Regions from separate parts of the Anaerotruncus sp. DFI.9.16 genome, predicted to be linked through region 1. Evidence: predicted binding sites of a transcription regulator. Region 1 holds the regulator's gene; each other region holds the start of a gene.
The links. Region 1 encodes Rex, which represses fermentation and respiration genes when NADH is low (regulators of the CRP and FNR family bind a similar motif). Its sites were predicted from a motif close to ATTGTTAANNNNTTAACAAT; they were not measured.
Positions count from the first base shown of each region.

Region 2: a site for Rex is predicted at 1,000-1,019, ahead of NE609_RS10325 (phosphoenolpyruvate carboxykinase (GTP)). Genes of this name have one in related genera too.
Region 3: a site for Rex is predicted at 1,020-1,039, ahead of NE609_RS09165 ((2Fe-2S) ferredoxin domain-containing protein). Genes of this name have one in related genera too.

Region 1 covers NZ_JANFZX010000041.1:16,145-18,402, forward strand. Annotated here, with positions in the region: gene NE609_RS12915 (isocitrate/isopropylmalate family dehydrogenase) at 1-652, shown strand, start outside; gene NE609_RS12920 (redox-sensing transcriptional repressor Rex) at 683-1,330, shown strand; gene NE609_RS12925 (hypothetical protein) at 1,556-2,239, opposite strand; gene ychF (redox-regulated ATPase YchF) at 2,239-2,258, opposite strand, start outside.
Region 2 covers NZ_JANFZX010000024.1:6,021-8,278, forward strand. Annotated here, with positions in the region: gene tsaD (tRNA (adenosine(37)-N6)-threonylcarbamoyltransferase complex transferase subunit TsaD) at 1-963, shown strand, start outside; gene NE609_RS10325 (phosphoenolpyruvate carboxykinase (GTP)) at 1,182-2,258, shown strand, end outside.
Region 3 covers NZ_JANFZX010000019.1:54-2,311, forward strand. Annotated here, with positions in the region: gene NE609_RS09155 (acylphosphatase) at 152-430, shown strand; gene NE609_RS09160 (M48 family metallopeptidase) at 442-978, shown strand; gene NE609_RS09165 ((2Fe-2S) ferredoxin domain-containing protein) at 1,158-1,409, shown strand; gene NE609_RS09170 ([Fe-Fe] hydrogenase large subunit C-terminal domain-containing protein) at 1,406-2,258, shown strand, end outside.

The DNA.
Region 1 (2,258 bases):
CTCCTGCGGCCTCAACGTGGACGAGGACGTGGCGTTCGACTTCGTCGTGACCACCACCGAGGGCACCGAGCGGATCGCGCGGCTCGCCTACGACTACGCGAAAAAGAACCACAAGAGCCGCGTGTCGATCATCACCAAGGCGAACGTCGTCAAGACGACCGACGGCAAGTTCCTGAAGCTCTGCCAGAAGATCGGCGAGGAGTACCCCGGCATCACGACCGACGACTGGTACATCGACATCACCACCGCCAAGCTGATCGACCCCAAGCGCCGCCGCGACTTCCAGGTGTTCGTGCTGCCCAATCTCTACGGCGACATCATCACCGACGAGGCCGCCGAATTCCAGGGCGGCGTCGGCACCGCGGGCAGCGCGAACCTCGGCAAGCGCTACGCGATGTTCGAGGCGATCCACGGCTCCGCCCCGCGCATGATCGCAGAGGGCCGCGGCAAATACGCCGACCCCTGCTCGATGCTGCGGGCGGCGGTGCTGCTCCTGAGCCACATCGGCTACCAGGCCGAGGCGGATAAGCTCGAACGGGCGCTGGACATCTGTATGTACGAGGAAAAGAAGCTCGCGGTCACCGGCCGCGACACCGGCTGCACCTGCGAGGAATTCGGCAACTATGTGATGGACACCATCGCACGGCTGTAACCGGGAATTCTGGATCGAGAGGTTTTGCATATGCCGAAACACGAGGGTGTTTCCCTATCCGTTATCAAGCGGCTGCCCAGGTACTACCGGTTCCTCGGCGACCTGCTCAGCCGCGATGTCACCCGCATCTCCTCGCGCGAGCTGGCCTCCCTGATGCAGCTGACCGCGTCCCAGATCCGCCAGGATCTCAACTGCTTCGGCGGCTTCGGGCAGCAGGGCTACGGCTACAATGTGGCCGCGCTCCACAAGGAGATCGGCAATATCATGGGGCTCAACAAGCATACCCCCATGGTTCTCATCGGCGCGGGCAACCTCGGCCGCACGATCGCGCGCCACATGGATTTCGAGAGCAGCGGCTTCAAGCTCGTCGGGATCTTTGACGACAGCCCCCGCGTGATCGGCCAGAAGGTGAGCAGCCTGACCGTGCAGGACATGGCGGGGCTCGAGGCGTTCTGCAAGGAGCAGTCCCCGCGGGCCGCCATCCTCTGCATCCCCAAGGAGGTCGCCTTCGAGACCGCCCAGCGGCTCATGAAGCTCGGCGTCAACTGCTTCTGGAACTTCTCCCATTACGACCTCTCCCTCGACTTTGAGGGTGCGGTCGTCGAGAACGTCCACCTGGGCGACAGCCTCATGACCCTCTGCTACCAAATCAACGCCGCCTACCCCGAGGATGAGTGACGGGGAGGCGAAAATAAGAAGGCCCCCGCCTTGCGGCGGGGGCCTTCTTTTGTCCGGCTTCCTCCGGAAGCCGTCAGTCCCCTTTCTTTCAAGAAAGGGGGCAAAGAACGTTTGGCGCAGGCCGGCCGCGTCCCCCGCAAAGGGGGCGCGCCGTGAGAAAGCCAAAAGCGAAGATTTTCGCCCGCCTTTTTCAAAAGGCGGCGGGGCGGCGCCCCGGCCTGCTCTTCAGCTTTCCGCGATAACAAAGTCCGCGGTGATCTCCGAGCAGGCGAGCGCCTGCCCGCCGGTATCCGCGAAGCAGCTCAACTGCGCCGCGCGGTAGGTGCCCGGCGACAGCGGCTCGTCGAAGAGGTCGACGGGCAGCGTAATCGTGACGGTCTCGCCCCCGTGCAGCACCCGTTCGGCGTTGACGTCGTCGGGGTTTGCCATCAGCCCCGCGCGCGGGGTGAGCGGCACGACGGCGTCTCCCTCCACCCGCCGGAAGTCGAACCAGTGGGTGTAGATGAGGTCGTTTTCCGTCCGGTTGGTCACGATGAGCGCGATCTCCTTCGTCCCAACGGGGTAGCTCTCCCGCTCGGGGCGGGCGGCCACGCTGCGTTCCCCGGCGGGGGGCGCGGCGGCTTCGGGAAGCGGGGCGGCATTTTCCGGTTCGCCGGGTTCGGCCTCGGCGGACCCGGCCTCGGAAGCCGCGGAGGATTCCAAAGGGACCGCTTCCGCCCGGGAGGGGGCCCCGTCGGCGGGGGATGCGCTTTCCGAAGCGGGCGCGCCGCCGGGCAGTCCGATCACGGCGAAGACGGAATCGTTCTGCGCCTCGGGCAGGAAGGCGGCGCGCTCCGCGTGCGGCCGCAGGAACAAAAAGAGCAGCGTGGCGAGCGCGAGCGCGCCGCACAGGACCAGCGCCCGCTTCATCAGACGTTGAAGCGGAAGA
Region 2 (2,258 bases), on a different contig from region 1:
CGCAGGGTCCTTTCTTCGGTTATCAACTCGCAGGTGGCGGAGCACCGCGTCTACGGCGGCGTGGTGCCGGAGATCGCCTCCCGCCGCCACTGCGAGAACATCGTGCCGGTGGTGCAGGGCGCGCTCGACGAGGCGGGCGTCCCGCTCGCGGGGATCGACGCCGTGGCGGTGACCGCCGCGCCGGGGCTGATCGGCGCGCTGCTCGTGGGGGTCAACTACGCCAAGGGGCTCGCCCTCGCGGCGGGAAAGCCCCTCGTGCCCGTCCACCACATCCGCGGACACATCGCCGCCAACTATCTGGCCCATCCCGAGCTGGAGCCGCCCTTCCTCTGCCTCGTGGTGTCGGGCGGGCACACCCACATCGTCGAGGTGCGCTCCTACACCGACTTCCGCGTCGTCGGCCGCACGCGGGACGACGCGGCGGGGGAGGCGTTCGACAAGTCCGCCCGCGCGATGGGGTTCCCCTACCCGGGCGGCGTCTACATCGACGAGGCCGCCGGGCGCGGCGACCCGGGCAAATATAAGCTCCCCAAGCCCCGCGTCGAGGGCGCGCCCTACGACTTCAGCTTTTCGGGGCTCAAGACGGCGGTCATCAACCTGCTGCACAACGCCGGGCAGAAGGGGGAGGAGGTCGACGCCGATTCGCTGGCCGCGAGCTTCCAGAGGACGGTCTGCGAGGTGCTGACCAGCCACCTCGAGGCCGCGGCGAAGGAGCTTGGATACCGCGTCGTCGCGGCGGCGGGCGGGGTTTCCGCCAACAGCGGCCTGCGCGCCGCGCTCGGGGAGATGTGCCGGAAAAACGGCTTTACGCTTTACGTGCCGCCCCTCTCCCTCTGCGGGGACAACGCCGCGATGATCGGCGCGCAGGGTTACTATGAATTCCTTGCAAACCCGCCCGCGGCGCTCTCCCTCAACGCCGCCCCATCCATGGATATCGCGGCGGCATTTTCGGCGCGGGACTGACAAAATGCAGGAGGGAACTTTGCCCTCCTGCAAAACTTTGACGAAAAATTAACACAAATTCCAGAAAACCCATTGCAATTTCAAAAGGTTCGGTCTATAATGATAAACGTGGGAGATTTCGATTTTCTAGGGAAACTCCACAGAAAACCGACCAAATTCCCCCGCATTCCGGCATGGTTTTTATAAATTATTCCAAATACACCGAGAGGAGAACAATCATGACAAACAACAAGAATGTCCTCAACTGGATTGAGGAGATGAAGGCGCTTGTAAAACCCGACAAGGTTGTTTGGATCGACGGCAGCGAGGCCCAGCTCAAAGAGCTGCGCGACCAGGCTCTCGCGACCGGCGAGATGGAGGCTCTCAACCCCGAGAAGCTCCCGGGCTGCCTGCTCCATCGCACCGCCATCAACGACGTCGCGCGCGTCGAGGGCAGGACCTTTATCTGCTCCCGCAGGAAGGAGGACGCCGGCCCGACCAACAACTGGGAGGACCCGCAGGTCATGTACGCCAAGCTGCGCACCCTCTTCGACGGTGCGATGCAGGGCCGCACCATGTATATCCTCCCCTACTGCATGGGCCCGATCGGCTCCCCCTTCTCCAAGGTGGGCGTTGAGCTGACCGACTCGATCTACGTCGTGCTCAACATGGACATCATGACCCGCATGGGCCAGCAGGCGTTTGACCAGCTCGGCGACACCTCCAACGACTTCGTCCGCGGCCTGCACTCCAAGGCCAAGATGGAGGAGGAGAACCGCTACATCGTCCAGTTCCCCGAGGACAACACCATCTGGTCGGTCAACTCGGGCTACGGCGGCAACGTTCTGCTCGGCAAGAAGTGCTTCGCCCTGCGCATCGCCTCCTACCAGGCGAAGAACGAGGGCTGGATGGCCGAGCACATGCTCATCCTCGGCCTGGAGAACCCCAAGGGTGAGATCAAATACGTCTGCGCGGCGTTCCCCTCCGCGTGCGGCAAGACCAACCTGGCCATGCTCATCCCGCCGAAGAAATTCCAGGATGCCGGCTACAAGGTCTGGACGGTCGGCGACGACATCGCCTGGCTGCGCGTCGGCCCGGACGGGCGCCTCTGGGCGATCAACCCGGAGAACGGCTTCTTCGGCGTCGCCCCCGGCACCAACATGAAGTCCAACCCCAACGCGCTGATCTCCACCCAGAAGAACACGATTTTCACCAACGTGGTCCACAACCTCGACGACAACACCGTCTGGTGGGAGGGCCTCGACAAGAACCCGCCCAAGAACGCGCTCAACTGGAAGGGCGAGAAGTGGGATTGC
Region 3 (2,258 bases), on a different contig from region 1:
GTGATTCTTGCCGCTTGGAAAGCGGCAATTCCCGTAAAGCGCCGCCGCCCGCAGGGCAAAAAATCCAAAACCGCCGGCGGCGCCAGACTCTCGACAATATCGTCCGTTTGCGGTAAAATCGATGGAGATCACCGGAAAGGGGGAGACGCCCGTGGCGAAAAAGATGAGGCTTTACCTGCTGGCCGAGGGCTATGTGCAGGGGGTGGGCTTCCGCTACTATGCCAGCTATACGGCGCGGGGGCTGGGGCTCACCGGCTGGGTGCGCAACCGGGAGGACGGCGCGGTGGACATGGAGGTGCAGGGCGCGCCCGACGCGGTGGAGGCGTTTACGGCGGCGGTGCGGCGCGGCAGCCACTACAGCGAGGTGCAAAACCTGACGGTGCAAAAGCTCGATCCGATCGAGGAGTACGGCTTCCGCACGCTGAATTAGGAGGGGAAGGGATGACGCGGACGGCGGGCGGCGTGGAATACGAGCTGACCCGGAAGGCGGTCAAAAACCTCAATCTGCGGGTGCGCGCCGACGGGTCGGTGCATGTTTCCGCGCCCCGGCGCACGCCGCTTTCCGAGGTGGACGGGTTTGTCGCGGGCCGTGCGGCGTGGATCGCGCGGGCGCGGGAACGCCTGACGGCGCATGCGGGGGAGGCCGAGGCGGCGCGTGAGGCGTACACCGACGCGGAATGTCTCGAGGCGTTCACGGAGGTGAGCGACCGGATCTATCCGCTCTTCGCGCGCCTGCTGCCGGAAAAGCCCGAGCTGCGGGTGCGGTGGATGAAGAGCCGCTGGGGGGTGTGCTGCCCGGCGAAGAACCGCATCACCCTCAACAAGCAGCTGATGGGAAAGCCGCGCGCGGCGATGGAATACGTGGTGCTGCACGAATACGTGCACTTCCTGCACCCCGACCACCAGGCGGGGTTCCACGCGGAGATGGCAAAATGGATGCCCGACTACAGGGAACGGCGCAAACTGCTGAAAACGTGAGGATTTGGATGAAATGACAAAAAGAGCGGAGGATTTTACATATTGTTAAAGAATTAACACATTGAAAAAGAAACCGAAATGTAGTATCCTTATAGAAAGAAAACGGATGGGGCCGTCGCGCGGGAAAAGGGGAACGAAACCGCGGCCCCGCCGGGAAAACAAGAACCGGAGGAAACGACATGGAAATTTACGTCTGCATCGGAAGCTCGTGCCATCTCAAAGGCTCTTACAACATCATCAACGCGTTCAAGGAGCTGATCGCGGAATACAAGCTGGAGGACCAGGTGAGCCTGAACGCCTCTTTCTGCCTCGGCCACTGCCAGCACGGCGTGACGATCAAGGTGAACGACGAAATCGTCACCGGGCTCAACACCGACAACGCCCGGGAAATTTTCATTGATAAGGTCGTGAAGGAGCTGCAGCCGCAATGACCGACGTACTGAGCCTCAAGAAGGCCAACTGTAAAAACTGCCACAAGTGCATCCGCTCCTGCCCGGTCAAATCGATCCGTTTCGCCGACAACCAGGCGAAGATCATCCCGGAGGAGTGCATCCTGTGCGGGCGGTGCGTCGTCGTCTGCCCGCAGAACGCCAAGCGCGTGCGCAGCGACCTGACCGAGGTGATCGGGGCGGTGGGCTCCGGCAAGCGGGTCATCGCGACGCTCGCCCCCTCGTTTATCAGCGAGTTCCCCGTCTCGGGGATCGGGGAGATGGAGGGCTACCTCAAAAAGCTCGGGCTGTTCGCCGCGCGGGAGACCGCCGAGGGCGCCTATATCGTCAAGAGCGAATATGAAAACCTCATCCGCGATCACAAACAGGAGGTCATCATCTCCTCCTGCTGCCACACGGTCGTCACCCTCATCCAGAAGTATTTCCCGGCGGTCATCCCCTGTATCGCGCCGGTGATCTCCCCGATGATGGCCAGCGCGAAGCTCATCAAGGAGGAATACCCCGACGCCTACGTCGTCTTCATCGGCCCCTGCATCTCCAAAAAGGACGAGATGCAGAAGGTCCCCGGCTACATAGACTGCGTGCTCACCTTCGACGAGCTCGTGCAGTGGTTCCAGATGCGGCATATCGAGGTCGCGCCCGCCCCGGTGGCGGAGAGCGAGGGACGCGCCTCCCGCTTCTTCCCGCGCACGGGCGGCATCATCGAGTGCATGCACACGCGCGGCACCGGCTACAAGTACATCGCGGTCGACGGGGTGGAAAACTGCGTGCGCGCGATCGAGGCGATCGAGCGCGGCGGCCTCAAGGGGTACTTCGTCGAGATGAGCGCCT